4 regions of the Microbacterium sp. R86528 genome follow, and region 2 is predicted to be linked to each of the others. Evidence: predicted binding sites of a transcription regulator. Region 2 holds the regulator's gene; each other region holds the start of a gene.
What was found. Region 2 encodes LexA, which represses DNA repair genes until DNA is damaged. Its sites were predicted from a motif close to TCGAACANNTGTTCGA; they were not measured.
Positions count from the first base shown of each region.

Region 1 (5,292 bases), 980 kb from region 2:
TCGCAAACTCCAACACGCCCGATCTAGCTGCGCTGTTCACCACCGTTCTCGGTGGAGGAGAGATCGAGTACAGCGCTCTTTCGGTGCCACCGTTTTGAAATCAGAATTTGCTGTCATCGGCGATATTCATGGGGAGATCCATTCCCTGGAACGCGCGATCGACTGGATCAGCGACTGGCCTGCAGACCTAATTTTTGTGGGTGACTACGTCAATCGCGGTGCGCACTCCCGGGAAGTCTTGGACCTACTCGTAGAGCTGAAGTCCGACTTGGGAGACCGAGCGAGCTTCCTCCTTGGCAATCACGACCTTGCCCTCCTGGACTTCCTCAATGGCGCGTCGCCTTCGTCGCTGCTAGCTCACGGCGGCCTGACTACCCTCAACAGCTACATCGGGAGCAACGTCTCGGACGAGCCCTTCTCGCAGATGCGTAATTCGTTCCCGACGACCCATCGACGGTTTCTGAACGAGCTCGATGTGTGTTGGGAGACGCCCGAGGTTGTCATCGCTCACGCCGGCATCGATCCCACGCAACCTGCCAGCCGTATGAGGAAAGACCTCGTGCTTGGAAGCCACCCCAGTCTCTTCGAACCACGGGTGATACTCCCGAAGCTCGTCGTCGCCGGGCACTATGTACAACGAGACGGCAGGCCGTTCATGTCGGAAAAGTTCGTCTGCGTCGATTCGGGCTGTGGCGCCGTTCCGGGGGCACCTCTATCGATTGTCGTCTTTCCGAACCGCGAAGTAGTTTCAATCTGAACAGGAGCGACCTTGACCGACGTAAGGCAAGCCACGGCGGAGATCACACGAGCCCTCGCGAAGGGAGAGCGCGTCCTCTGTATTCACTACTCATGCGAGAGTTTTTACGACGTGCAGGATCGGCCCTTGGCAATCGCAGCAATTGGTCTCGCCGAGATTTCTGATACAAGCGGCGAGGCGAGCGCCGAGGTGTTCTCTATCGCGAATTCGGCGCAGAACGACGATCCAATCGCTCGCGAGAAGGAAATGCTGAAGCGATTCTTCGACCACGCCAACCTCATCCGTGACGCTCGCTGGGTCCACTGGAACATGAACAATGCTTCTTACGGATTTCCGGCCATTTTGGCTCGGTACCGATACCTGTTCGGTAGCGATGCGCCAGCGGTGTTTAGTGACGACCGCCTCTACGATCTTGATGCCATGATCGAAGGGCGCTACGGAAGCGACTTCGCGCGCCATCCCAAGATGCGGAGCCTGTTCTCGCTGAACGGCTGGTATATGCCGTTCTTCATGAGTGGAAAAGATGAGGTCAACGCATTCGGCGACAAGAACTTCAAAGCGTGCGAGAACTCCACGGGCGAGAAAGCGAGCCTTTTGGCTGTCGCACTTGCCGCGTTCGTTCGAGGCGATCTGCTCACAGCGAATTCCGTCGGGCGGCTCACGTTCGCTGACGCCCAGATGGACGCCGTGGAAGTCGTTCAGAGCTTGGGCGACCGGATGCTTTTGGTTGAGCGCGAACTCGCCCATCGACACGATTCGAGAGCCACGATTGAGGTGAACGATGAGTACGACAGCCAGGATCTTTTCCGGTCCCTTCTCCGCATCTTCTTCGAAGATGTGCGACCGGAGGTCGTCAGCCCGCAGTACGCCGGTGGATCTTCACGCGTTGACTTTTTGCTTCCGGAGTTCGAGCTCGCCATCGAACTCAAGTTCACGCGCACTAGCCTCCCGGACCGAAAGCTTGGCGAAGAGCTCATCGTCGATCGTGATCGCTACTCAGCCCTCGACGGGGTGCGGCACCTGATCTGTCTGGTCTTTGATCACAAGGGGATCTTGCGGAACCCTCGTGGCCTGGAGCGGGACCTCGCGCGCGAGGCCAGCCTCGATGATTTCGCTGTCACGGTACGAATCTTCGACCGCTAGCCCCGTGCTCGACCACGCGTCGATGCACAACCTCAAGGCCGAGTCCGACGCGTCAGGTTCTGCTTGGCGCTCGACGACCCGGTTCCGTATCGTGGCCACGGTTCCTCCTTCGTCGTCCAGCTTTCCCGCATCCGTGTGCCGTCACCCGACGATCGCGGATGGATTCGACTAGAACCACCGCATCGACGGTGATATGGACCAACGCACGGCCCTGCCCGCCTACGTACCTGAATCGTGCGACGCCCGCAAACGGATCTCTCAACGGGCGCCGCGTACCCGCGCCGGACGGGCCAGCCGTTCGACCATCCGCGCCGTCCGCCGTCGCAGGAAGCGTGTGGGAGACTCGGGGCGATGATCTCCCTGGAAGAAAGTGCCGTCGAAGCAATCCAGAACGACTGGGCGACGCTGCGAGCAGATATTCGGACGCTTCTCCAGGATGCCAGCGCGCTCGGCTGGAGGCCGGTTCCAATCCGGCGAGGGGAGTCAGTGCTGAGCACCCTGCCGGTCGTCGATGCCGACGAGGCGCATCCGCAATCTCTGAGTGCCGTGGTCGGTGCTGGCCAGCAGCCGCTGCACACTGACGGCGCGCACCACAAGGTGATGCCGGATCTCGTTCTGCTCGCGGCGGTCGAACCTTCCTCGACGCCCACGCTTCTGTGCGCGCCGGGCGACGCCACTGACGCTCATTAGCGCCGCCGAGGAGCTCAAGTATCTGGGGGCGCTCAAGCGTGAGATTGCTGCTCAATTCAAAGAGCCATCGGATGAGTGGATCAAGTTTTTCACTGGGCGTGTGTACGAAGGCGCTTTCACACAGAAAGTTCGAGCACAATTCACCGCGCTCGTAGCGAAAGCGTCGAAGCAGTTCCTTACCGAGAGTGTGAACGACAGACTCAAGAGCGCACTGGGAGCAGCGAGCGCTCAGGTAAATGGTGAAGCAGTCACGAGTGAGCCCGTCGTCACCGAAGACCTTGATCGAGACACAGAGATTGAAACCACGCTCGAAGAACTCGAGGGTTATCAGATAGTGAAGGCCATCGCGTGCGGAGGGGTCAAACCCCAGCGAATCACGCAACGCGACGCAAAGAGCTACTTCGCAGTCCTCCTCGACGACAACAACCGCAAACCAATCGCACGACTGCACTTCAACGGCAAGCTGAAATACCTTGGCCTTCTCGATGAAGCGAAGAACGAAAGCCGGCACCCGCTCACGTCGCTCGACCAGATTTACGAGCACGCCGATGCTATTCGGGCTGCCGTGCAGCGGTACAGCTGAGGCGTGACAGCAGCCGGCGGCGGTTGCCGCCTCGGTGAGGTCGCCGCCGGTGCGGCCGAAGTGTAGGCAGGCCGCTTCATCACGGGCGGTGATTGCCTGCCGATGGTTGACCACTCGGCACGCGTCAGCGCTGCGCGCCGGGGCGCAGCATCCACCCTTCTTCACACTCGCCATGCCGACATTCGAACGAATGTCCGAGGCCCCTGTCATCATTGAAGCATGTCCCGCACCGCTACTGCTCCCGCCGAAATAGCGGCCGAGCGCATTGCTTCGGTCGTGGGCGACGTGGTCGACATTCGACGCCAGATCGCGTCGTTGCAGGCACGTGAGGCTCGTGCGCTCGCAGAGGCGGCGGCGATTGCAAAGGAGTGGGCGGATGCTGAAGCCTCCCAATCTGACGCAGACTTTGCGCACCGCAGTGTGGCGGCAGAACTGGCTGCCGCATTACGCGTATCTGACCGCACCGTGCAACGGCAACTCGGTGAATCAGCGCGCATGGTCGACGTGTTTCCCGAGACGACCACCGCGCTCGCCGCGGGGCGCATCTCGCTGGCCCACGCGAAGGCGATCGTTGAAGCAGGCGACCGCATCACCGAACCCGAGCTGATCGCGGAGTACGAGTCGAGCATTCTGCCCTACGCCGAAGCCGAGACCGTCACCCGACTGCGACCGGTCGCAAAGCGGCGTGCGCAGTGGTTTCTCAACGAGACGATCCGCGAACGACATGTTGCGGCCGCGACTTCTCGGGCCGTGCAGGTGCGTGATCTTGACGACGGCATGGCCGAGTTGCAGGTCACCGGGCCTGCCGTCATCATCCACGGCATCCATGATCGGCTCACCCAGATGGCCCGCGAGGTCGCTGACGCCGACGCACAGGCGATTCGCGATGCACGCGAAGCTGCGCGTGCCGCCACGCGAGAGAGCTCTGCCGAAGATGCGCGTGCTGCGAAGCGAGAGGGCTCTGCCGAAGATGCGCGTGCTGCGAAGCGAGGGGGCTCTGCCGATGAGTCGAAACGCGCAACTACTGACGATGCGCAACGCCCAACCGCCCACGTCGACGAACTCCTCAACGCGCGTCGCACCCTCGACGCGATCCGCGCCGACCTTCTGGCCGACCTGCTCCTCGCTTCTGACCCTGTCGCCCACATCGGCACCCGTGACACCGGGCTGGGGAGCATCCGCGCGACGGTTCAGGTCACCGTTCCGGTGCTCACGCTGTTGGACTCACCCGTCGATGACCCATTCGACTCGATCGCTCTCGCCGGTAACGGGCCAATCGACCCAGACACGGCAAGAGAACTCGCGAGACATGCTCCCGGGTGGGACCGCATACTCACCCATCCGATATCGGCCGCGGTTCTCGCCGTCGACCGATACCAACCCACGAAGAAGATGCGAAGACTGCTCGCGGTCCGCGACCAACACTGTCGATTCCCCGGATGTCGACAATCCACCGCGCGAAGCGATGTCGACCACACCATCGACTGGGCGCATGGCGGAAAAACCGCGGTCTCGAACCTCGCCCATCTGTGTCGGCGTCACCACACCCTGAAACACCACACCCCGTGGAGCGTCACGCAGAAGCCGGGCGGAGTCATGGAATGGATCAGCCCCGCGGGTCGCGTCTATCCCGACCATTCCTCAAGCGGCGTGCACTTCGCCACCGATGCCGAATTCGATCCCGCGCCTTTTTGAGCGGCAACCAGCCTGGCAGAGGCGCTGCGGCGGGAACGTTGTGCGTCGATCAGGTTACAAAAAGCCCGATCACGAACAATCACTGATAGACATGGCCTAGGCGCATACGCTGTTGAAAAACGTTGACCTTGGATGCCCCTCCTATTAGGAAGGGATCGACCTTGTTCAAGGCATCCTCAAAAGTCCGTTTCTCCGCCGCCATTATCACCGCAGTCCTCGCCGTGGCTTTCGTCCCGAGCACTGCCGCATACGCAGCCACCGAGCTCGACCTCGGCACCGCCTCGCCATTCGGCGTTCTTGGCGCCTCCGCTGTCACCAACACTGGCCCCACCGTCGTCAACGGCAACCTCGGCGTGAGCCCCGGCACGTCGATCACCGGCTTCCCGCCAGGAATCATCAACGGCGTCACCGAAGCAACTACCGC
Region 1 covers NZ_CP138996.1:2,923,237-2,928,528, forward strand. The annotation lists gene SJY18_RS13530 (hypothetical protein) at 1-98, shown strand, start outside; gene SJY18_RS13535 (metallophosphoesterase family protein) at 95-757, shown strand; gene SJY18_RS13540 (hypothetical protein) at 884-1,900, shown strand; gene SJY18_RS13545 (hypothetical protein) at 2,252-2,590, shown strand; partial or broken gene SJY18_RS13550 (restriction endonuclease) at 2,580-3,173, shown strand; gene SJY18_RS13555 (DUF222 domain-containing protein) at 3,393-4,868, shown strand; gene SJY18_RS13560 (ice-binding family protein) at 5,030-5,292, shown strand, end outside.
Region 1: SJY18_RS13555 (DUF222 domain-containing protein) is a predicted target of LexA. The motif match lies at 3,356-3,371, and genes of this name have one in related genera.

Region 2 (5,292 bases):
CTTCGTCGCTGCCGTTGGTTCGAATGGCCACTATGCGGCCATCAGCCAGCACCCCAAACCAGCGCAGCCCCAGTACCCACAATCCGCCGCCGGTGTCGGCGTTCGCCGGCGCGAGCGCACGAGCAGCGGCGCCGTCTGGGCCCGGGGCGACGCGCATGAGGTTCCAACGCCCTGATTCGTCGTCGGTGTAGGTGAGTTCCGCGAGAGAGGTCCATACGGGCTGCAGGGGCGCGCTGCCGTTTCCGCCCGCAACCGTGATGAAATCGTCGAGGCTCGCCGCCAGCTGCTTCACCCGCAACTGGGTTTCGTCCCACGGCATGTGGGGGTGATCCCACGCGATCCATGCCAGCATCGTGCCGTCTGGTGACAGCGCGGGTTGCGCAACGAACGTGCTGTGGCTCGCGAGGACTGTGACAGCGCTTCCGTCGCGATCCGCAGAGGCATCCATTGAGATCTCTACGATGTCGCGCAGCGGAGTGGGTGAATCACCGTGCGTTTCACGGATTGCCAATAGCCGGCCGTGCTGCACGCTCAGTCCGCCGAAGCGATAGCCTCCCGACTCTGGCGTGAGGGCTCGCGGGTCGCCGCCCGGGCGCACGAGCCAGACACGCTGATCCGTCTTCTCTACGAACACGAGCACACCGTCTTCGCACGCCGCCCAGGCGCCACCGCCGTACTCGTGCACGCTCGAGCGAGCATTCCATGGTGCAACGAGCAACGATTCTGGGGGCGTTGTGGCCGTTCGCCGCATCACCGTCGTGCGTCCGCCTTCAGCCGCGACGGACTGCCCCCACCACACGTCATCGCCGACGTACTGGGCGCCTTCAAGGCGCGGAGATGCCGTCGAGACAGAAGCTGCGGTGAGCGGAGACGGCCAAGTGCCGTAGGCGAGCGAAGTAGTCACTCTTCCACGGTAGGCGAAAGCGAAACACGGTGACACATGCCGCGACGCACGTCATCCCGTCCGCTACCTTGGAACCATCGTCGCCTGACGTCTTCTTCCCTGGAACGCCGACGGCAATGGAGCGACAGCCGAGCCCGGCATCCGCCCGCGATGGCACAGCTCGGCGGCTTTCGCTCGGGTGTATGTCCGCGGCCGTCCGGCCCGTAATCGTCCTCTTACCCGAAGATCACCCCATGTCAATCGACCTGAGCGCACCACCCGTGCCGATATCTTTTGAGGTGTACCCGCCCCGCTCCGAGGCGGCGTGGCCGAAGCTTCATCAGACGATTCAACGACTGGCTACGGTCAACCCGCGGTTCATCTCAGTCACCTATGGCGCCGGGGGCACGACGGGTGGGCGTTCGCTCGAACTGCTGAGCCACATCCTCAATGAGACGCATGTGGAGCCGCTCGCCCACCTGACCTGCGTAGGCAGCACATACGAGACGACGAACGCCCTGATTCGCGAATTTCTCGATGCAGGAATCGGGAGCTTCCTGGCATTGCGGGGTGACCCGCCCCCGGGCGTCAGTGAAGACGATCAATTCTTGGGTGACCTCGAAAGCGCAGCGCAGCTTGTGCAGCTCATCGATCGGGTGCAGGCAGAGCGCACGCCGTATCGCGAAGAACCTGTGCCTGGCGTACCTGGTGCCGCGCGAGTCGCTCGTCGCGACAACATCGACATCGCTGTGGCAGCGTTCCCGAATGGGCACCCACGCTCGCGCTATGCCAACGAGCACATCGAGGCTCTCCTTGCAAAGCAAGCGGCGGGAGCAACTCTCGCTATTACGCAGCTGTTCTTCCACGCTGATGACTACCTCTCTTTCGTTCAACGTTCGAGAGCAGCTGGCGTGACCATTCCGATCCTGCCGGGCATCATGCCGGTTACTACGCCGGCTCGGCTGCGCCGCACCATCGAGTTGAGCGGCGAACCGATGCCCGCTGAACTGTCCGTTGCGCTCGAGGTCGAGCCGACGCCCGAAGGGCAGCAGCAGATCGGGATTGCGCATGCATCAGCTCTGGTGCGTGAGGTGCTCGCAGGCGGAGCGCCGGGGATTCACCTCTACGCGTTCAACAATCACGACACCGTGCTCGCAGTGCTTCGCGATGCCGGCGTGACCACCGACGGCTGAGTGACCAGAAAAGAGGCGGATGCTGCAGCGTCTAGGCTGCGGCATCCGCCTCCTTCGGCTTGCTACGACAGCTTCTGAGTCTGAGCGTCGCTCGGCGTGACGGTGGCCAGCTCTGCGCTCGCAGCGTCTGGCACGGTGTCGTCGAGGACCAGAGTGTCGCCCTCTCCGGCAGGATCGTCGAGGCCAGTCGGCAACGACGCCACCGCGTCATCGGGGGTTCGCTGCACCAGTGTCGCGGCGAGCCAGGCTGCAAGTGCGAGCACCACTACCAACACGATGTCGCCGATCGACAGCGGTCGCAACGCGAACACAAGCAACACAGCGAGTACGAGGATGATGGCGCGCACCAGCAGCCGCTGCTGGTACATCCACTCGCCGAATCGGCCGGTATTCATACCGCTGCGCTGCAGCGAACCGCGTGCCGAAGTCGAGAGGGTCGCGCTGAAAGCGCGGGCTCGTGCGGCGTGACGCGATCGTCCCGCCATCCAGCCTGACAAAGCGATGATGACTCCGAGGAAGGTAAGAACGACAGCCGTGTCTTGCATCGCCCCGACCACGGCGTAGAAGATTGTGCTCAGCGTGGTGCTCGGAATGCCCACGGCAGAGGCGTTGAGGTCCAGCACGGCATTTGCGCCGGCGAACCCGGCGGCGAGAAGGCCAGAGCCGATCGCAATCGCGATGCCCGTGCCCAGCACTGCGACCGAGCGATGGCGGGCAAGCGCAATGCCGATCGCGAAGAGCGCGAGGCAGATCACCGGCAGCCACCAGCCCACTGCGACAGCGATCGCATATATGGTGCCTACCAACACCAGTGCATCGCTTTGCACGATATCGATTGAGGTCGAAATCGCGGGAATCAAACTTGCGACACCGATTCCCTGGTCGATCATCTGCGACTTGAGCTCTTCGACGATGGGACCGAGCTGAATGGCGAGGGTGCCATCGTTGGCGATCGTGACGACGCCATCAGTATCGTCTGCCGTGGCGGTCGCTATCAATGCACGGTGGCTCGCTACCAGAGCCGTACGCCATACGTTCGCGAACGCGTCTGATTCGACGGCTCTCGTCACCCCGGTCTCTATCAGGCTCTCGACGCCGGATGCTGCCGGGGCACGAAGCAGATCAAGCGCGGTGAGCGCGGCAGGCGGAAGGTCGAGGGTCGCGATCCCGTCGAACAAGCTATCGGTGTAGGTCTCGACGTCGATCGAGGCATCGATGGCGGTGACCGCTTCATCGATGATCAGAGCCTGCACGCCTGGGTCATCGGCGAGTGGTGCAAAGGTGGCAACGAAAGCATCTTCGCTGACGAGTTCCACGCGCGCCCAGCTGGCCACGACCGACACCGGCACCATGAAGCCGGCGAGGATGATGCAAAAGGCCGACAGCGCAGCGCGCCACCATCCCGCTCGCGACCTGGCAGGCTTCGCCGGCCCCGTGGCAACGGGTTCTGATGATGCTGTCTTGAGAGCTGCGTTCTCTTGACGCAACTCCTCTAACTCAGCGCGTAGCTTCTCGACCTCTGATGCCATGGCGTGCCCCCTAAGAATCTTGGTGACGCCAGACTAGTGGAGGGGGTTAGACAGCGCGTAACACCGCAACCACTTTGCCGAGAACGACGGCATCGTCGCCCAAAATCGGTTCGAACGCGGAGTTGCGTGGCAGCAGCCACGTGTGGCCGTCTCGCTGACGAAAGGTTTTGACGGTTGCCTCATCGTCCAGCATGGCGGCAACGATGTCGCCATTGTCTGCAACGTTCTGCGAGCGCACGACTACCCAGTCGCCGTCGCAGATGGCGGCATCGATCATCGAGTCGCCTGAAACCTTGAGCATGAACAGCTCGCCCTTGCCGACGAGCTGACGAGGAAGAGGGAAGATCTCTTCGACGTGCTGTTCGGCGGTGATCGGCACGCCTGCCGCGATGCGCCCGACCAGCGGAACCATCGCGGCGTCACCGACAGTAGGTGCGCTGTCGGCGGGATTCTCGGTGGCGGTGCCGGGCAGGTCGATGAGCACTTCCATCGCGCGGGTCTTTCCGGCATCGCGACGCAGGTATCCGCTCAACTCCAGCTGGTTGAGCTGGTGGGTGACGCTAGAGAGCGATTTCAGGCCGACGGCGTCGCCGATTTCCCGCATGCTCGGCGGATACCCGTTGCGCGCGATCGCACGCTGGATAACTTCGAGGATCGCCATCTGCTTGTCGCTGAGGCTCTTGCGCCGACGGGTTTGCGGCTTCTCGCGCCCACTCGCATCGCTCATCTTCGGCTCCTGTCTGGTTTCTCCGGCAGCCGTGACCAGCATCGGTCTTCGAATGTCGGAGGGTCGTGGTGGGGTTCTCCTATCGAAACCGTATCCGGATTTAGCCCCCGAACGCACGAGCACATGCGCGTGTCGCGTTCGAGAGTCGCAAATCAGAAACGGCACTTGACACCCAATTAGATCGAAGATACGTTCGGAATATAGATTCACATCATGACCACTTGGTCGATCCGCTCCTGCGAATCTTCCACCAGTCGAATCTTCCTGAGTCGAGGAGACCCGCCATGACTACTATCGCCATCACAGCCTTTTCGCCGACCGCGTCAGTCTCAGCGCCGCGAACGTCGAGCCAGCCCACCAAGCTGCGGTTGACCGTGCGTGGACGGCGAGTGTTCGCTGCCATGGCGGCATTGCCGCTCGTGATCGCTTTGAGTATCGCGGTCATCAGTGGCGGTGCGGCAATGGCGTCTCGAGATTCCGGCGTGGCGTCGATCTCTTACGAGAGCGTGACCGTCGGAACCGGCGACTCGCTCTGGTCCATCGCCGAAGAGGTGGCCCCGGCGGCAGACCCGCGCGACGTGGTTGATGCCATCGTGCGGTTGAATGCCCTCGACAGTGCCAACGTTCTTGTCGGTCAGCGACTGGCGGTACCGGCTGAATACTCATCCGGCTCCTAGCCACACGGCCTACGATGGGCCGAGTGAGTGTACGTCTGGAAGATCTGCCCCTCCGCGATGATTTACGCGGCTTGACGCCCTATGGTGCACCGCAGGCGCCGTTGCCGATAGCGCTGAATGTGAACGAAAACACCCATCCCGTGCCGCAAGAGGTCGCGGACGACATCATGGACTCGATCGCGTTAGCACTGCGCGAAGTGAATCGTTATCCCGATCGCGATTTTGTCGCATTGAGAGAAGGTTTCGCGGACTATCTCGGTCACGGATTGACAGCCGAGAACAT
Region 2 covers NZ_CP138996.1:923,295-928,586, reverse strand. The annotation lists gene SJY18_RS04565 (prolyl oligopeptidase family serine peptidase) at 1-904, opposite strand, end outside; gene SJY18_RS04560 (methylenetetrahydrofolate reductase) at 1,138-2,076, shown strand; gene SJY18_RS04555 (hypothetical protein) at 2,139-3,605, opposite strand; gene lexA (transcriptional repressor LexA) at 3,652-4,332, opposite strand; gene SJY18_RS04545 (LysM peptidoglycan-binding domain-containing protein) at 4,617-5,009, shown strand; gene SJY18_RS04540 (histidinol-phosphate transaminase) at 5,024-5,292, shown strand, end outside.

Region 3 (5,292 bases), 1.2 Mb from region 2:
GATCACATTGAGTCGCACGAAGAGAATGATTCGACCGACGAAGCCGAGCCCGTGCTCGATGAGTCGAGTGGTGATGCAGACTCGGCCGAGAACGCCTCAGACAACGAGAACGTCGACAGCATTCCCGAGTGGAGCGCAGATGCACCTTCAGATGATGCACCTGGTGATGAGAACGACCACCGCGACTGAGCGATGACAATCGGGGGAGCGACCGCGTGATGACGCAGTCGCTCCCCCGTTTCTATTGCAATGACGGCGCCCAGCATATGAAGTCGTCTAGGAGCTTCGTTGCAACCAGGGTCGAAGCATGCGTGTGACCCAGGGCAGTACGAAGTAGGTCATGACCGGTGTGAGCATCACCGTCGCGAGCAGGATGCGCAACACCAGCGGCCAATGTTCAAACCCAGGCACGAAGCCGAGCGCCCACGAGGTGAGCAGGTTCATCGGGAAGAAGCCGATCCAGATGACGATTGCTTGCTTCCAGCGGGGCGGCGCTGCCGGAATCGGCTGCTGCACCGGGCCGGTGCTCACCGCCTCTGGCTCGCGAGGGTCAACGTGTGTCGCGCCCGCGGCGTCGAACCACCCTTCGATGCCTGTTCGCCTTTCGGCGCGCACCTCGTTCGCGAAGGCACGACCGCTCTCGAGCCACCACTCGCGCTGCGAAGACTGCTCCCATTCTTCGAGAGTGGTGAGATCGCGGAACCGGTACAGCATGTACCAGAGGTCGCTCGATTCACCGGCGCGCACCCAGCCTGATCCTAAGAAACCTGGAAAGGCCGTTGCCAGGTCGGTGCCCGCTTGCATCCAGCTTGTGGCTTCGCGCGTACGGGTGGGGTCGATGCGTCGTTCGATGGCGACGGTGATGGAGTGGGCTTCGGGTTCTGCCATGCCAACTATTCTGCGCGCAGCGAGTGCGCTGCCAGTCCGCGGCGATGCAGAGCCAGTTCTCAGGTGCCTCCGCTAGGCTCTCGGGGTCGGCTCTGGACACCGCGGCGTGCGCGGGTTTTGGGTTTGTGAGTCCAAGGGGCCGATGGTTTAGACACTTCCGTCTTTACGACCATCACGTTGAATGGCCCCCGGCCGACGATAGTCCGGGATACTCCGTGCCGCCGAAGCGGCTAGCGTTTGTGCGCGATCTGTGGAGCGCTGTTCTCAAGAGAACAACCCAGAAGGACACCCACCATGCCTAAGAGCAAGAAGCCTGCCGGCGGTCGCCCCGCCAAGAATTTCGAACCGCGCTACGGCGCGACCACCAGCTACCAGGACCGCAAGCGTCGCCCCGGCGAGTCATCGAGCGGCACCCAGGGAAGCAAGAGCCCGAGTCACCGCGGCCACCGACCCGCAGAATCTTCGGATGGTGCGCCCAAGCGCCGTTGGAACGCGCAAGAGCGCGCCGGCCGTGACGAAGCGCGCGGCATCCGCACCCACGCCGGGTCTGACCGTGGGCCGCGTCGTGACGACCGTAGCGATCGTCCGAATCGTTCGTATGACAGCAAGGCTCCTCGTCGTGATGACCGCGGCGACCGCCCCGCGCGCTCTTATGACGATCGTGCACCGCGTCGTGACGACCGCAATGATCGTTCCGCCCGTTCGTACGACAACAAGTCGCCACGTCGTGATGATCGCAGTGATCGTCCGACTCGTTCGTATGACAGCAAGGCTCCTCGTCGTGATGACCGCGGCGACCGCCCGACTCGTTCGTATGACAGCAAGGCTCCTCGTCGTGATGATCGCAGTGATCGTCCGACTCGTTCGTATGACAGCAAGGCTCCTCGTCGTGATGACCGCGGCGACCGCCCGACTCGTTCGTACGACAACGATCGCCCGGCCCGCCCCGCGCAAGATCGTGTCGAGCGCGACAACCGTCGATCGTTCGGCGACGCACGCCCCTCGTACCGCAACGATGACCGCGCGCGCCAGAGCAGCAGCGACCGACCGCGTCGCGATGACCCGCGTCGCGAAAGCAACCCCACCCGCTCTGACTGGAACGCCAAGTCGCGCTCAGCGGCTCAAGAGGCTCACGTAGACGTCGTTCACGAGCGACTTCAGGGCAAGGCCATTCAAGCGGCGCTGGTCGCCAACGTCTCGTTCGGTGACCTCGGCCTCGGCGAAAACATCGTTCAGGTGTTGACCGGAATGGGCGCGAGCGCGCCGTTCCCGATTCAGGCGGCGACGGTCAAGCCGATCCTCAATGGCAAAGACGTGCTCGCGCGCGGACGCACCGGCTCTGGCAAGACGATTGCCTTCGGCGCTCCGCTCGTTGAGAGTGTGTTGCGCTCGCAGAAGGGCCAGCGTCGCGAGTTCGGTCGTTCACCGAAGGCGCTCATCTTGGCGCCGACGCGCGAGCTCGCACTGCAGATCGACCGCACCATTCAGCCGATCGCACGCAGTGTGGGCCTGTTCACCACTCAGATCTATGGTGGTGTTCCCGCCGGTCGTCAGGTAGGTGCGCTCAAAAAGGGTGTCGACATCATCATCGGCACACCGGGTCGTATCGAAGACCTGATGAATCAGGGCAAGCTCGACCTCTCGCAGATTCAGATCACCGTTCTCGACGAGGGTGACCACATGTGTGAGCTGGGCTTCCTGGAGCCGGTGCAGCGCATCTTGCGCGAGACCGCACCGGGCAGCCAGAAGCTGCTCTTCTCGGCAACGCTTGACCGCGAGGTCGCTGCCCTGGTTGACGAATTCCTCGTTGACCCCGCCGTCTACGAAGTTGCTGGTGAAGACCAGGACTCCGGCACGATCGACCACCGAGTGCTTGTCATCGACCATCGCAACAAGGCGGAGATCCTGGCGTCGCTCGTCGACCGTGAAGGCAAGACGCTCGTCTTCACTCGCACCCGCGCCTACGCCGAGATGCTGGCTGAGCAGTTCGATGATGCCGGCATTCGCGCACTTGCCCTGCACGGTGACCTCAACCAGGCCAAGCGCACCCGCAACCTTGAGCGCATGACTTCGGGACGAGTGCACGTGCTCGTCGCCACCGATGTCGCTGCCCGAGGCATCCACGTCGATGACATCGATCTGGTCGTGCAAGCCGACGCTCCTGACGAGTACAAGACCTACCTCCACCGCTCGGGCCGCACGGGTCGTGCCGGTCGCTCAGGTACCGTCGTCACCCTGATTCCGCGCCAGCGCCGCAACCGAATGAGTGACCTGCTGGATCGTGCAGAGATCGATGCTCCGTTCGATGAGGTGCGCCCCGGCGATGCTCTTATCGAGGAGCTCGCCAACCGCCAGCTCTCGAACGTCGACGCATAACTCTTGCTGAGCCGAAGAAGCCCGTCCCTGTCGGGGCGGGCTTCTTCGCGTCTGGCAGTTAGAAGAGCGTCGCCCCGGCTGCGGCCCGCCCGCGGCTGGTCGTGACAACGCGTGAGCGTGCTGCGAGGCCCGAGACAGGTGCGCCTCTAGGGTGATCGTCTTCGGCGTAGCCGTCGAGGCCGTGAACCCGCATGAGTGGGCGCACCCGCTTTGCCAGCCACGAGCGATAGCCCTTGGGTGCGTTGGCTGAAACGCCCGGGTAAAGGCCCAGATATGACGATACAAGTTCTGGATGCTCATTCTCGAGCCACTGCATGAACCACTGTTTGGCTCCGGGGCGCAAGTGCAAAGCGCCATAGACGACTCGCACCGCGCCTGCGGCGCGGATCTCATGGAGTGCATGATCGATCACGGCGATCGAGTCTGTCAGGTGCGGAATGATCGGCATCAGAAAGACCGTGACACGAAAGCCCGCGTCGGCCGCGGCACGCACAGTCGCCAGTCGTGCGGCCGTGCTCGGAGTGCCCGGTTCGATCAGTTTCTGCAGCTGATCATCGAAGACGGCGATCGACAGCGCGATCGACACGCGCACCGAATCGGCGGCATCTTTGAGCAGCGGAAGATCACGCCTAAGCAACGTCCCTTTCGTCAGGATTGAGAACGGTGTTCCCGCTTCAGTGAGCGCACTCGCAATCTCAGGCATGAGCTGGTATTTACCTTCGGCGCGTTGGTAGGGATCGGTGTTGGTGCCGAGCATTACCGGCTCTTGTTGCCACGTGGAGCGGTTGAGCTCACGCCTCAGCACATCGGCGACATTGACTTTGACGATGATCTGCGAATCGAAGTCGCGACCCGCATCGAGCTCAAGGTACTCGTGGGTTCCTCGTGCGAAACAGTATGAACAGGCGTGACTGCAGCCGCGATATGGATTCACCGTCCAGTCGAAAGGCATCGCGGACGAGCCCGGAACGTGGTTCAGTGCTGATTTGCAGAGCACCTCGTGAAAGGTCATCTCGGCGAACTCGGGAGTGCTGACCGACTGAACCAGCGAGTTCAGACTCTCAAGGCCCGGCAGGGCTGAAGCATCCGCTGTTCCCAATTGCTGCCCTTGCCATCTCATAGCAACAGTCGAACATAGCTGCGATAGTTAAGTCAATGCGGCTCGGGTGAGATAGAAACTATTCGATACCCGCCTGCCTGTTCAGGGGATCGTGATGAATGCGGGTGACAATAGAAAGTGTGACCAGCACGCAACAGCCGCCACGCGAACCTCAGTCGCGGCGCGAACGGCGCGCGTCCGCGCTGCTAGATGCCGAAGCGTCTGCGCCACGCCATGCTCGCGATCGCCGCGCCGCGCGTATTGGCGTCGGTTTCGCGGCGATCGTGGCTGCCTCGCTGCTGGTCGGTTCGGCGGTCGCTGTCACTGCGGCGCTCTCGGGTCCGGCGATCGCGCACGACCCCGTGTTGAATGAGGACTCGAGCGTCGACGTGCCGATGCCGGCCGCGGCCAAGGAGATTCCCGCTGCCACCGATGGGGCCGTCGCCCTCGCGGACGACATCTGCGCTCTAGACGGGGTCGTCGCGAAGCTCGACGCTGGCGAAGACGAAGCCGCCATCATCGCGGCCGGTGGTGGCGAAGCCGTGCGGTCAGCCATCGTCGCGGGGCGAGCCGACTGCTTCTCGCTTGACGATCCCGAGCGCCAATGGGTAGTGATCAACAAGGCGCGACCGCTCGACCCGATCGACTACGCCCCCAGTTCGCTCGCAGGCTCGGAGGGCGTGCAGAGCATCTCGGGCGGCAAGCTGCGCAACGATCCGGCAGCAGCGCTTTCTGAGATGGCAGCCGCCGCGGCAGGGGATGGTGCCGGCGTGATCGCGCTTCAGAGCGCATACCGCTCCTACACGACGCAACAGAGTTCCTATGGCACCCAGGTGGATTCGCGGGGCGTCGCGGGGGCTGACATGGTGAGTGCCCGACCCGGTTACAGCGAACACCAGACGGGACTCGCCGCCGACGTGGTCGCCTGC
Region 3 covers NZ_CP138996.1:2,086,731-2,092,022, forward strand. The annotation lists gene SJY18_RS09675 (efflux RND transporter permease subunit) at 1-189, shown strand, start outside; gene SJY18_RS09680 (antibiotic biosynthesis monooxygenase) at 277-888, opposite strand; gene SJY18_RS09685 (DEAD/DEAH box helicase) at 1,183-3,264, shown strand; gene SJY18_RS09690 (Rv2578c family radical SAM protein) at 3,323-4,384, opposite strand; gene SJY18_RS09695 (M15 family metallopeptidase) at 4,504-5,292, shown strand, end outside.
Region 3: SJY18_RS09690 (Rv2578c family radical SAM protein) is a predicted target of LexA. The motif match lies at 4,393-4,408, and genes of this name have one in related genera.

Region 4 (5,292 bases), 520 kb from region 2:
CCATGGCGCTCGGGTCTGCGGCCAGTTCGGGTACCTCAGCGGCGAGCGGAGCGAGCAGCGACTTCATCGCGAAAGTATCGACGTCGACATCGACTGATTCGCTTGGGTTGCCCTGCCCTGCCCAGCCCTGCAGCACGTCGTCGGTGCTGACGACTTCGGGGTCGGCGGTGGTTGCCGAGAGCGTGAGGCCGTCGAGGGACTCGGTGGCAAACCCGAGGTCGAGGTCGTCGGCCCACAGGGTGGGGACGTCGGCCGTGATCTCGAGCGGCTCGTCGAGGGTTTTGACTACTTCGTAGCCACCGGCGACTTCGGTGATCGTCCAGTCGTCGCCTTCGGCGACGACGCCGGTCTCTGCCGCAGACGCGGGCAGGGCGACGAACATGGATGCAACGGTTGTACAGGCGGCAGCGGCAAGGACCGCTTTGGTTATTCGCGTGCGAAACACAGTTCTCCTGGGGGGAGGGATGGGAAGGGGGAGTGGAGCAAACCGACGTCTCGCCCGCCCAGTGCCAGCGGCGGTGAGCCTACGCTGGCTCGTCCAAGCTAGCGGCGCAAATGGTTCTCATCACGAGTGGAAACAAAATAGAAACGTTTCGCAACGATTGTGAAACGCACCCGGAATTACGGGTGGGATGCGCTTTCCGCCATGACGCTCGTGCCCTGCCGAGAATTACGCTGGTGAGGCGCGAAATTCGCCGCAGCGCGCGAATGAATCGATACAGCAGAACCCCTCTGCAACACCCGTGCACGCTGCGCCAGCCCGAACGGCTCAGCAGAAACGGCTCAGCGCGAGCTGGAAGCGACTCCGCGCCAGCCCGAACGACTCACCCCGACGACTCACCAACCGACGACCCTGCGCCCGCTAGAACGGTGCGGTGCCTTCGTCGCTCGGGCGGAACGCCACCACGCGGCGCTCGGGGTAGACGTCATACTCCCGCCCGGTGGGCGAGGTCCACTGCAGCGCGCCGCCACTGTCGGCGATCTGGGTGACCGTCCAGCCGCCATGATGCTTGACGCGATGATGCCCTCGGCAGATCGGACTCAGGTTGTCGAGTGAGGTGCCGCCGCCGTCTTCCCATGCGACCGTATGGTCGATTTCGCATCTGGCGGCGGTGAGTCCGCACCCCGGTGCCATGCATCTGTCGGCTCGCCACCTGACCAACCGCCTCAACGAAGCGGGTGGTCGGTATTGATCTCGCCCGACCGAGAGAACCATTCCGGTCTCTGGGTGGGTGAGCACCCGCATCCACCCGCCGTCTCCACCGCACAGCTGCTTCGCCCGCTCGAGTGGGATAGGCCCGATGCCCTCGACCTCGGCCGGTGCGAGCCCGGCGGCTGCGCGAGCGTCTTCGTCGTCGACCAGCAACGCGAGCGCGGGCACAGTCACCGTGACGTTCGCTCGAATGCCCCGCGTGACCGGTGAGCCATCAGTGACCTCGCCGTCAATGAGCAGGTCGCACAACACGTCGGACCGCAACTGATCAAGGGTGCGGTGTTCGCCCTCTGCCTCGAGCATCGCCTTGGCCATCGCGGTTGCGCGCCCGTATGCGGCGTGAACCTCAACGGCAGGAGCCAGAATTGCCAGCCAGGCCATGCCGTCATCGCCCGGCGACACGTACGCACGCCGTTGCTCAAGGGCTTCTTCGTGTCGCTGCGGCAACGTGACCGACCGCGCAACCTCAACCAGCCGGTTCACCTTGCGACGAAACGTTCCCACGGGCTCGGCCTCGGCGAGGGTGATCGCCCGCGGCAGCAGGTCATCGCGCAACTCGGGCTCTGCCTTGTCGACGGCGTCAACCAGAATCTCGGCGTGCTGCTGCGTCATGCGCGCTGCGCGCATCGAGTCGAGCACCGTCGGGTAACGCACTACGACCGCATCGGCGAGATGCAACAGGTTGCTGGCTGCCGTTTCGGTGACGCGCAATGCGGCAGCGAGTTCAAGCCGAATGCCACGCTCGACGACGTCGGTGAGTTCGCGGCCGTGCCGCGCAGCATCCGCCAATGAAACCTGATGCACTGTGACGAGAGCTTCGAGCTGAGCTGCCGCGATCTGCGTGATCTGCTGGGCGAAGCCGACCACGTCGTCGATGCCATCCGCAGCGCGCTCGGCGTCTTCGGGAGTGGGGCTCGAACTGTCGATCGACATAGCTAAAGACTAGAACATACCTACGACACTCGGCCTGGTGGCGTGGTCGCTGTGGACAGGAGCTCAAAGAGCCGAGTTGGGGAGGATAGCGCACCCCCAAGCGCTGTCAAGTGGCTTGGAATCGGCTCGCCATCGGCCTTGACTGGAGGCATGCCTACAGTCAGCGACTTCATCATCGATCGAGTGCAGGAATGGGGTGTCTCGCGGGTCTTCGGTTACCCCGGTGACGGCATCGGAGAGTTCGACGGGGCCCTCGGGCGCGCCGAGAAAGCGGGCGAGGGGCTGGAGTACATCCGCCCCACGCACGAAGAGCTCTGCTCACTCATGGCCACCGCGCATGCCAAGTTCACCGGAGAGGTGGGCGTGTGCATCGCCACCTCGAGCCCCGGGGCATTCCACCTGATGAACGGTCTTTATGACGCGCAGATGGACAACCAGCCCGTCGTTGCCATCGTCGGCCAGCAGGGTCTCGCCTCGGCCGGCACTGCCACACTGCAAGAGAACAACCTCGAGCGGGTGTTCGCCGACGTTGCCGCCTACGTGCAGACGGTGACCACTCCGCAACAGGCGCAGGTCGTCGTCGACACCGCGTTTCGAACCGCGATCGCGCGGCGCCAGCCCACGGTCATCGTGCTGCCCCACGACGTGCAGGCGCTTGACGCCGAGGCTCCGCAACCTGAGCACTGGGTCTCGCGCTCGAGCGCGAAGCCCGCATCTATCGAGATCACACCACCCGCAGATGAGATCGCACGCATGGCGAAGATCATCAACGAGGGTGAGCGTGTGACGTTCTTCGTGGGCGCGGGCGCGCAGGGCGCCACCGCAGAGGTGCTCGAGGCCGCCCGACTGGCGGGTGCCGGCATCATCACCGCGCTTCGCGGCAAAGACGTGATCAGCTCCGATGTTGCCCATCACACGCAGCAACTCGGGCTGCTGGGTTCGCTGCCGAGCCTGCATCAGATGCAGCGATGCGACACGCTCGTGATGCTCGGCACGAACTACCCCTACGGCGAGTTCATGCCCGAGACCGGCCAGGCGCGCGCGGTGCAGGTCGATCTGCGTCCCGAGCACCTGGGCACGCGGTACCCCACCGAACTCAACCTCTGGGGTGATGTCGCCTCGACCCTGCGCGCCGTGATTCCGCAGCTCACCGAGAAGACCGACCTGTCATGGCAAGAGAAGGTCGCCGAAGAGATGGTCGGCTGGGAGCGCGAGATGCAGGCGCAGGCGATGGTGGACTACTCCGACGGGGTGAACCCACGCCGGGTGTTTTACGAACTCAACGAGCGCCTGCCGCACGGCGCGATTGTCACGGCCGACGCGGGCACCTCGGCCGATTGGTATGGCCACCACATTCGGCTGCGCGAGGGCATGCGCGGAGATCTGTCGGGCCGCCTCGCCACGATGATGGCGGCGATGCCCTACGCGCTCGCCGCGAAGTTCGCCTACTCTGACCGCACCGTGGTGTGCACGATCGGCGACGGCGCCTTTCAGATGCTCGGCATGAACGAACTGATCACGATCAAGAAGTACATGCAGCAGTGGCAATCGCCGCAGCTGATCATCGTCGTGTTGCACAACGACGACCTTGCGCAGGTGTCGTGGGAGATGCGCACTGAAGACGCCAACCCGCTGTGGGAGGGCTCGCAGAACGTCGAGTCGGTCGACTATGCCGGCTGGGCCGAACTGGTCGGGTTTCAGGGCATTCGGGTGAAGAGCGACGATGAGGCCGCGACCGCGATGGAAGCGGCTCTCGCGCACCGCGGCGTCACGCTCATCGACGCCTACGTCAGCAAGAACGTTCCGCCGCTGCCGCCCCACATCACCGCGGAGTTCGCGAAGAATACCGGCATGGCGCTGCTGAAAGGCGACCCGTCGGCGGTGAACGTGATCCGCGATTCGGCTGAAGCGCTCGCCACCCAGACGGCGGAGCGGGTCAAAGGCGCACTGCATATTGGCGACCGATGACGGCGCGACAGGTCACGCTGCGCGACGGCCGCAGCCTGGGAATGTCAGATCTCGGCGACCCCGTCGCTCGGCGACTGGTGCTGCTGTGTCACCCCTCGCCCGGCGCGAGCGAGTTCGACCCCGATCCGCTCGTCACTACGCAGTGGGGAGTGCGCGTGATCGCGCCCGAGCGGCCGGGGTATGGCGCGAGCGACCCGTGGCGTCGCGATGCCGATGCCTCGTTCGCCCGTCACGCCGACGATATCTCGAGCTATCTGCACGGCGTCGAACGGCAGGCAGCGATGCTCGAAGGCGTCGACTACGGCTCGATCGGAGTGGTGGGATGGGGTGCCGGCGGTCTTGTGGCGCTCGCGCTGGCGGCGCAGCATCCTGAGCTTGTCGATCGGGCGGTGCTGGTTGATACGCCCGCTCCCGAGCATTTTCCTGACGAGGTGTCGGCCGATGAGCCGTTCACGCCGTCGATGTTGGGAATCTCAGAGAGCGAGCCCAGTTGGACCGCGGCGAGCAGTCGTGTTGAGCGGATGCTGACACTCGCCGCGCGGCAGGGCGGTGCCGGCGTTCGTGGTGATCAGCTCGCATTCGACCAGCGCGACTGGCTGGCTCGGCTCGACCGCGTGCGCGCCGAGACCCTGCTCGTGTATGGCGAGGATCACCCGGAGGTGAGCACCGACATCGACGGGCGCTGGTTTCGCCAACGGCTGCTCGACGCTCGCACGGTGCGAGCCGAGGGTGCGGGGCTTGCGATCGCGACGCACTGGCGCAAGATTCTTGCGCACGTCGCACCGCAACACGGAGACGTGCCGCGTTCGCTGCGGGGGCGCCGCCGAAAGGCGCGCTCCGCTACGCTCACCGCATGACCACTTCTGCGCCTGGATCCACACCGCCTTCTGCGAACGACGCCGCTTTCAGCGAGCAGACGGCTGCATCTCAGCCTGCTACGCGAGGGCGCTCAGGGCTCGGGCTGGCCGCCGTGATCGTCGCCGCGGTTGCGCTCTCGCCCGCTGTGCTGCTGGTGTTGATCTCGCTGATTCCGGGAATGAACGCGGTGCTGTGGCTGCTGATCGTCGTGCTGCCCGTTGTCGGGCTGCTCGGGTTGGTGGCGCTGATTCTCGGCATCATCGCCCTGGTGAAAGCACGCCCCGGCGTCTCGAAGACGCTGCCCATTGTCGGCACCGCAC
Region 4 covers NZ_CP138996.1:1,444,140-1,449,431, reverse strand. The annotation lists gene SJY18_RS06825 (hypothetical protein) at 1-382, opposite strand, end outside; gene SJY18_RS06820 (DUF222 domain-containing protein) at 863-2,146, opposite strand; gene SJY18_RS06815 (thiamine pyrophosphate-requiring protein) at 2,297-4,114, shown strand; gene SJY18_RS06810 (alpha/beta fold hydrolase) at 4,111-4,971, shown strand; gene SJY18_RS06805 (hypothetical protein) at 4,968-5,292, shown strand, end outside.
Region 4: SJY18_RS06820 (DUF222 domain-containing protein) is a predicted target of LexA. The motif match lies at 2,157-2,172, and genes of this name have one in related genera.